2 regions of the Bradyrhizobium sp. UFLA06-24 genome follow, and region 2 is predicted to be linked to the other one. Evidence: predicted binding sites of a transcription regulator. Region 2 holds the regulator's gene; the other holds the start of a gene.

Region 1 (3,984 bases), on a different contig from region 2:
TTTCGTCGGCGTGGTGATCAGGTTCAGATCGTCCTTCAGCCACAGCTTTCGTCAGCCTTGGCCGTGCGCCGATAGAAATCACAGAAGGTCCACACTTGACCTTTGCCTCTGGAGTGCTCACGGAAGTCTCGATCTGAGTAATTGTGGGTCCAATCATGTTGACCGCTGCAGCGATCAATGAAAATGAGAGTTTTCTGGTGTCGCGGTGCTCCACATCGGGCGTTAGCGCATTCCTGCGATAGCGGTCGTAGGCGAGAGAATTTTTGCCAAACAAGGCGGAGTAAAAAAACTTGCGCCTGACGGCGACGAAAGTCCGATGCCCGTGTCCATATTTAGCGGTGCAGTTCTCCGCTCGAGCATCCGCTCCGTCTGATGCCAGCGGTTGCCGCAGACGAGACGGCTTCATTGATCAGTGAAATCCGGCGGTCGGCCGACAAATCGTGGCGCACGACGCTAGATGCGGTTGTCCTGATCTGAGTATACGCACGGAGGAATTGCTGAGACGCCGCCTGTTTTAGCCGCTACCTTCGTCGCTTGGGGAGATATGGAAGACCACAAGGGAGGCCTTCTTCGGCCGGTGCCGCAAAGTGCGGTGGAGGCTGAAAAGACAATCTTTTTGCAGGAGCCCACCCAATCGCGAAAATTTTCCACGAACCGGCCTCGCAAGCGCTGATCATCACCGTGGAAACGCGTCTGATGGGCCGAGGCGGCGGCTTGTTGCTCCCGGTGGATTGCGTTGCTTCAATCCTTGTCGTCTCCGAGGAAGCGCAGGTCAGCAGATAATCGTTCGCCGCCTTCTGATCGTCGCCCGAACAAAGGAGCCGATTGGCCGCCGGCAGGGCACTCACAGCGGTGAGCGAGTAAGCAGTACCTGCTCTCCATTGTCCCCCACGTCCTCTATACAAGCCTTATTGCCGGCCTGGTCGGCGTGTTCTACTGGGGGCTTCCCGGACTCTGACACCATTGATTGGTGTGCTATTCCCGGAAGTGGTGCCAGTCACTGTCTTCATCGCCTCCGCAATCATGGGCGTCCTTAGGCGCCACCGCGGATTGGATGCTCGAAGATGATCGTTGTTGGAGAGCGGGCATAACACCTTACGTTGCGCCCGGGCACCGTTTGAACTTGCGACCTGACCCGCATGGACATGGATCGTTGCGACCGATCTTGCGGCGTCCTACTGGGAGCGCCCCTGGTATCAATCGACGGGCATTTGGCGGCGGGGCTAGCCTTTTGAGATGAACGCGGCCCGCCGCGATGGCTTCCACGACTTCAGCGCGCTCCTCAACCATCGCCCGCTGATCGGGTGTGCCACCATATTCCGCTAACGCGCGCACTTCCCTTCGTGCCTCTGCGAAGTCCTGGCACCAAGCCAAAACAATCGCGTAGTGGCTACGGATGGGCACTATCATATCAGTCAGTTGGAAAGCCGCGAGCAACGGGAGCACGTGCTGTTCCATCGTCTGGCGTGCGCCGACGGGATCGGTCATGATCTGGAGGAAGTCGTCTACCGCCTCCTGACCTGTACCAGCGGTGGAACGGCCTGCGTTTGCCAGGACGTAGAATTTGAGCGCATGTAGGGGCGGGAAACTGAGCGGCGCTCGGTTTGGCCGCAGCCTGCGGCTGCCCCCTGGTGACGGTTTCTGGGTCTCGGCGCCATCGTCGCCGACGCGAATGATCACGTCCGGATGGAAAGGACAAACAATCGTGGCACGCGTCGTCAACAAGGCGTAGCGCACAGCTGATTGGAGATTAGGGCTCGAGCTCGTGGATCAACACTTCTTCGATAGTGGCAGAATCTAACCGCTTTTTTGACAGTCTGCGGCCCTTGGTTGGTGTTGCGGCTGCGCATTCGCAGACTGTGAACAACGTGTGGCCTGCGGATTTTCCGCATGGGAAGATGATGTTTTTCCCGTATGGTGATTGTCAACGTCCGCAAGAGGAAGGGGGCGGTCCCCCGCGAAGAGCACCGCCCCAAACCGACCCTCTACGGATCGTTCACCTTGGAAGCCGCCGCACCCTAACGGGTCGGCGGCGACCATAGGCAGAGCCGCGCGGACCACTGCCTAGCCGACACTATAGCTGGCTTCAGTTGTGGAGCCGGGGCGTTGCGAGCGAATTGCGCCAACTCGTCAACACCTTTTCCTTTTCGGTGGAAGGCCTCTCTTTTTAGTGGCGACTGGCTGACGGGTGCGCCTGGAAGGCCGACGATTCTTCATGTCCCATCCGCGTCAACGGCACGATACAGCGCTCGGGCCCTCGCTTGCGCGTCGAGCTAAATCAAGGGAGCGTTAACCATTTAACCCGATGATCAATAATGAGTTATTCGTATGTTCTTGCTTTGTTCTAATTGCATGCTACGCTCTGCTGACGCTTTTGTCCCCGAAAAGCGTTGGCTTCTCAAAATGGTGGACTTCGATTCTGCGGATTCGACGCCGCGGCAGGGGGTAGCTAGGGTTGGACGATGAACCTTCTCGCAAGAATGAATGACGGGCCGGCCGTACGGTCAATCTCGCCGTGCAGGGAGTTGGGTGCGTACGAAGCGCTGTGGCTCGAGAAGGGGGCCACCTTCAAAACGATCGCGGACAAGTTCGCTTCAGATCCGACTGCTGTGCCCTCCGACTTCGTTTCAGGGGCTGTAGCAGACGCTCGCGCATCCGAGGTCTTAGCGGCGCTTAAGAGGGCGGGCGTGTCTAGATTTGGCACGCGACTGAATCTCACGGGCAACTATCCACCGAAGCTGCGGGATGCGAGGCATCCGGTAGAGATGCTTTACTTCCAAGGCGCTTGGGAGCTCGTCGAGACCCGATGCGTTGCCGTCGTGGGCAGCCGCAATCCAAGCGAAACCGGGAAGTTGCGTGCGGGAAAGTTGTCACGTGCGTTGGTCGAGCGCGGCTTCACCGTCGTGTCGGGACTCGCGACGGGCATCGACACCGCAGCTCATACGGCAGCGATCGAAGCGAAGGGCCATACCATCGCGGTGATCGGCACACCGATCGGGGCCTACTACCCAAAAGAGAACCAGGCGCTTCAGCGAAGGATCGCGGAAGAGCATTTGCTGATCTCGCAGGTGCCGGTGTTGCGGTACGCAAGCCAGCACGTCCCGCAGAACAAGCTATTTTTCCCTGAGCGAAACGTCACGATGAGTGCTCTCACGGAGGGCACGATCATCGTGGAGGCCAGCGACGCGAGCGGGACGCTCACACAGGCGCGTGCCGCTCTTCAGCAGGGGCGCAAGCTTTTCATCCTCGATTCTTGTTTCAAGCGGGACGATATCACTTGGCCGGCGACCTTCGAGAAGCGGGGCGCGATCCGCGTCCGTGACTTCGCCGACATCTGGGGCGCGTTGGGTGATGGTCGGCCTGCTTCAGCAAATTGATGAAACCAACCGGCGAGATCACTGGTACCTCGACGAGGGTGACGATTGTCATTACCTCTACGAATACACGGCCGGTAAAGGTTGGCAGGGTGGCGACACCAATCAGCTGATTCACAATCTTCAGAAGAAGCGTAACGATGGCGGCTACCACTACAAAGCTCCGGCGATTGCCAGATGCGCTCGCGACCTGTCTGCGGTTTTGAACGCCGAATGGCTGGCCCAGGCCACGATCGTTCCGATGCCGCCATCGAAGGTGAAGACCGATCCTGCTTACGATGATCGGATGGTGCAGGTTTGCAGAGGAATCCGCGCCCCGGCGCCGCCAGACGTCCGGGAACTAATCGAGCAGATCGCCTCTACCGACACGTTCAAGGGCGGCAACCGGAAGGCACCGGCCGAACTCAAACAGAACTACAGGATCGCTGAAAACCATCTGCAAAACCTGCGTGGTATTGTCGGCATCTTCGACGACGTCCTCACGACAGGCTCCCATTTCAAGGCCATCAAGGAGATGATTTTGGAGCGCGCGCCACAGACGCGCGTGATCGGTCTTTTCGTCGCCAGGCGCGCGATTCCAAATCCGTTTGGCGAGGTTTCGATCGATGAG
Region 2 (3,984 bases):
CCATGCGCGTGATCGGCCTGCCTGGCAATCCCGTGTCATCCTACGTGTGCGGTTTCCTGTTCATGGTGCCGCTGATTCGCGCGCTCTCAGGCCATTCGCTGGTTCATCACTGCCGTGAACGCGCGGTGCTCGGGCGCGATGTCCGCGCCAACGACCAGCGCGAGGATTACCTCCGCGCGCGTCTCGAAGTACGCGACGATGGCACGCTCATCGCCGTTCCCGTCGATCATCAAGACTCCTCGCTGCTTGCGAATCTCGCTGCGGCACAGGCACTTCTCGTGCGCCCGCCGTTCGCGCCCAAGGCCGAAGCGGGAGCGCCTTGCGAGGTGCTGCGACTGCCTGTTTGAACACAGAGTTCGCAACCGTTCCGCGAACTTTGTCGCGTTCACGGTAAATTAAGCAGTTGCGGAACATGTATCGAACATATAGTGTCCGTTCATGATTTGTTTCGAGCATGTAACGGCTTGTCGCTGACTTCAGCGTCTCGGAATCGAACGACATCGTCAGGGGGATTTTGGTCGAGATGTTAACGCGCAAACAATACGAGCTCCTGCGGTTCATCAGCGAGCGGCTGAAGGAAAGCGGCGTGCCGCCCTCCTTCGACGAGATGAAGGACGCGCTCGATCTGCGTTCGAAGTCGGGCATCCACCGCCTGATCACCGCGCTCGAGGAGCGTGGCTTCATCCGCCGCCTGCCGAACCGCGCCCGCGCGATCGAAGTGATCAAGCTGCCCGAGCTCCAGGCCGCCGCCGGCAACCGCCGCGGCTTCACCCCGAGCGTGATCGAGGGCAATCTCGGCAAGGTGCGCACGACATCGAGCCCGCCCGCCGACGAGGGCGAGCGCCCCGTCGCAGTGCCGGTGATGGGCCGCATCGCGGCTGGTACGCCGATCGAGGCGCTGCAGACCCGCAGCCACACCATCAGCGTCCCGCCGGACATGCTCGGCGCAGGCGAGCACTACGCACTCGAAGTGCGCGGCGATTCGATGGTCGATGCCGGCATTCTCGACGGCGACATGGCGCTGATCCAACGCAACGAGAGTTGCGACACCGGCGATATCGTGGTCGCGCTGATCGACGACGAGGAAGCCACCCTGAAGCGCTTCCGCCGCCGCGGCGCCTCCATTGCGCTCGAGCCGGCGAATGCCGCCTATGAAGTCCGGATCCTCCCGCCCAACCGGGTGAAGATCCAGGGCAAGTTGATCGGGCTGTACCGGAAGTACTAAGCGCTCTCGCGCGAGCAAACGATGGAGCGGACGATTGTCCGCTCCGGCTGTATAGTCTTTCTGGTTTTGCACAGATTATCCGGCCATCTCTCCAGCGCTAAATCCTCGGCAGGCTGCAACGAAGCGAAGCCTTCATTGCTTCAAAGGCCTTGAGACCGAGGAGACCACCATGCGCAAGATCATCCTGAGCACCGTCACGACCGCGCTGATCGCCGCGTCAGCGCCGAATGCCTTCGCCGCGCAACCGCAGCATCACCTCCGCAAGGCGCAGCAAGCGACAAGCCAGCAATCCCGCAACGCCCTCAACTCCGTCCAGCAGTCGGCCTGGCCATATTCGGGCTGGTCGGCACCGGCCGGACATTGATGCTGCGGATATTGATGCAGAAGGTCCGCCGAATGCACCGGAGCAGGCTTTGTTCCTAGGCGTTCGGGAAAGATATTGTGATTATCGCCAGCGGACCCAAGCCGCAGATTTGCCTACAACCAAGCAGAGCCTCGCAGACTTACACTCTGATAGAGGCCTGTGCCTCCAGGACAGAGGCGCGGGTTGCTATCCTGATAGAGGAGCACCCGATGTGTGACTATAGCCTGCATGCCGTCGCAACGCGTCCCGCAGAAGTCGGCGAGACGATCGTCACGACAACATTCCGCGGCACCTCGACACGCGGCTTCGCCTCCGAAGCCGACATGTCCGTCGCGGTCTGCCTGCTGCCGGGAACGGAGCTCGCCTTCGCCGATAACGTCCGCTACGACAACAGGTGGATCTGGACGCGCACCGTCAACTCGCGCGTCGGCAAGTTCGGCAAGATCGATCCGCACGTTCCCGATCGTCATCACGACGCGATCGAATTCCCCGATGGCAAATATGTCTTGGTGACCCAGCTCGTCGAAGGCCAGCGCGCCACCGTTCTGCAACTGCCCGTGACCCAGCCGCTCGGCGAGCGCGAGCACAAGCCGCAGATCATCGCCGACAGTCGTCCGACACCGCCGCGTCTGCCGATCGGCTGAAAGACCGGTTTTAGTCCTCGGCCTGGAAGTCGGCCTCCGACGGAGTTGCGTCCCGAGCGCGTGGCGCCGCCGACCGTGGCATGAGGGTCAGTTCGAAATCTCCTTCGCCGGCTGCCGCCGGCGACCAGGGGCGGTTTGCGCCCCTCGCCCTTACCGACTGGACCGCGAAACCGTCGCCGCGCTGCGTCAGCGCCAACGCGCCTTGTCGCGCAAGACGCGGCCGATCGACCACCATCGCGGCGCAATCCGGCGGTGCCGGCCTTGATGTCACCACCAGCGCGGCCCGAGTGCAATCATCGGCCAGCGCATCGCTGTGCAGCGCCAGCGCGATCATGCGACCATCGGCGAGTGGCGCCACGCAACCGGACTCGTCGCACGACACCCCGTCACCGAGCGCGGCACTGCCGGCATCGCGCGGGTCAGCGTCGGCCGCGAGCCACTCCTTGAGCAGAAAAGCGTCCTTGTTCGTCCTGATCAGATGCAGCTGCCCGTCCCTGCCCCGCACCGCGACGTTCTGGCCGTTACCGGCAACGAGAATGTCGGGCTGCCGAACCGACAGGGCCCAGATCGTTGCCGCCACGAGCACGAGCGCACCCGACCAGCGCAGCGGCGTGCGCAGCAGGCCCATCAGGACGAGGCCGAGGCTCGCAGCAACCAGCGGCGCAGTACCGAAGGCGGCGACATGGCCGACCGCGCCTGGCAATGCCGCCACCCAGCGCGTGACCACAATCATCCAGTCGATGCCAATCCCCATCAGCCACCAGAACACACCGTCCAGTCCGAATGGTGCTGCGAGCAATCCCAACAGCCCGGCCGGCATCACCAGCGCGGAGACCACCGGCATCGCAGCGAGATTGGCGAGCACGCCGTAGGGCGTGACGCGATGAAAGTGAAAGGCGGCGTAAGGCGTAGTGGCGAGCCCCGCGATCATCGAGGCCATGAACAACATCGCGATCTCGCGGCCGCCCCACAGCGCGATCCGCGCAGTCGTCGAATGATCGGGAGATGCAAACAGGTTCGGCATGCCGATCTGCACCAGCGCCACCAAGCCGAGCGTCGCGGCGAACGACATCTGGAAGCTCGGATGCACCAGCGCTTCCGGTGCGGCCGCGAGCACGATCAGCGCAGCCACCGCCAGCGTGCGGAACGTGATGGCGCGGCGATCCACCATCACCGCGATCAGCACCACCGCGGTCATGAAGAACGATCTCTGGGTTGCGACCTCCGCGCCCGAGAGCAGCAGATAGAATGCGGACGCGGCCAGCGCGGCTGCGGCCGACCATTTCTTGATGGGAAAACCGGCCGCAAGGCCCGGGATCAGCGCCAGCAGCGCACGAACGGTGAAGAACACGACACCGGCGACGACGGCCATGTGGTAACCGGAAATCGAGAGGACGTGGCCCAGCCCGGAGATGAACATCGCGTCGTTGACGGGCGTGGTGATCGCATCGCGGCGACCGGTCAGGAGCGCGGTCGCGATCGCCCTGTTGTCGCCATCGAGCGTGGCACGAATGCGTGCGTCGATCGCATCGCGCAGGCCCTGCATGAAAGCGGAATAACGCAAGCCCCAGCCGCCGACATCGGCAGGGGCGGACACCGTGATTGCGCCCATCGCAAAGCCGGACGCGCCGATGCCCTGGAAGAACATGTCGCGCGAAAAGTCGTAGCTGCCGGGCCGCAGCGGCGCGAGCGGCGGCATCAGCCGCGCCTTCAACTGCACGAAGCTGCCGACATCGGGCGCCGTCCCCTTG

What was found. The regulator LexA, encoded in region 2, represses DNA repair genes until DNA is damaged. The targets are predictions, from matches to a motif close to TGTTCNNNNTGTGTTCNG.
Region 1: the regulator LexA is predicted to act here: its motif matches at 2,330-2,347, upstream of IF809_RS23840 (DNA-processing protein DprA).

Annotation. Positions count from the first base shown of each region.
Region 1 is NZ_JADFUE010000032.1:28,962-32,945, reverse strand. Features, by position in the region: gene IF809_RS23845 (SEC-C metal-binding domain-containing protein) at 1,096-1,290, opposite strand; gene IF809_RS23840 (DNA-processing protein DprA) at 2,463-3,377, shown strand; gene IF809_RS23835 (hypothetical protein) at 3,352-3,984, shown strand, end outside.
Region 2 is NZ_JADFUE010000031.1:18,160-22,143, reverse strand. Features, by position in the region: gene IF809_RS23415 (molybdopterin molybdotransferase MoeA) at 1-347, shown strand, start outside; gene lexA (transcriptional repressor LexA) at 524-1,225, shown strand; gene IF809_RS23405 (hypothetical protein) at 1,395-1,589, shown strand; gene IF809_RS23400 (hypothetical protein) at 1,799-2,233, shown strand; gene IF809_RS23395 (ComEC/Rec2 family competence protein) at 2,244-3,984, opposite strand, start outside.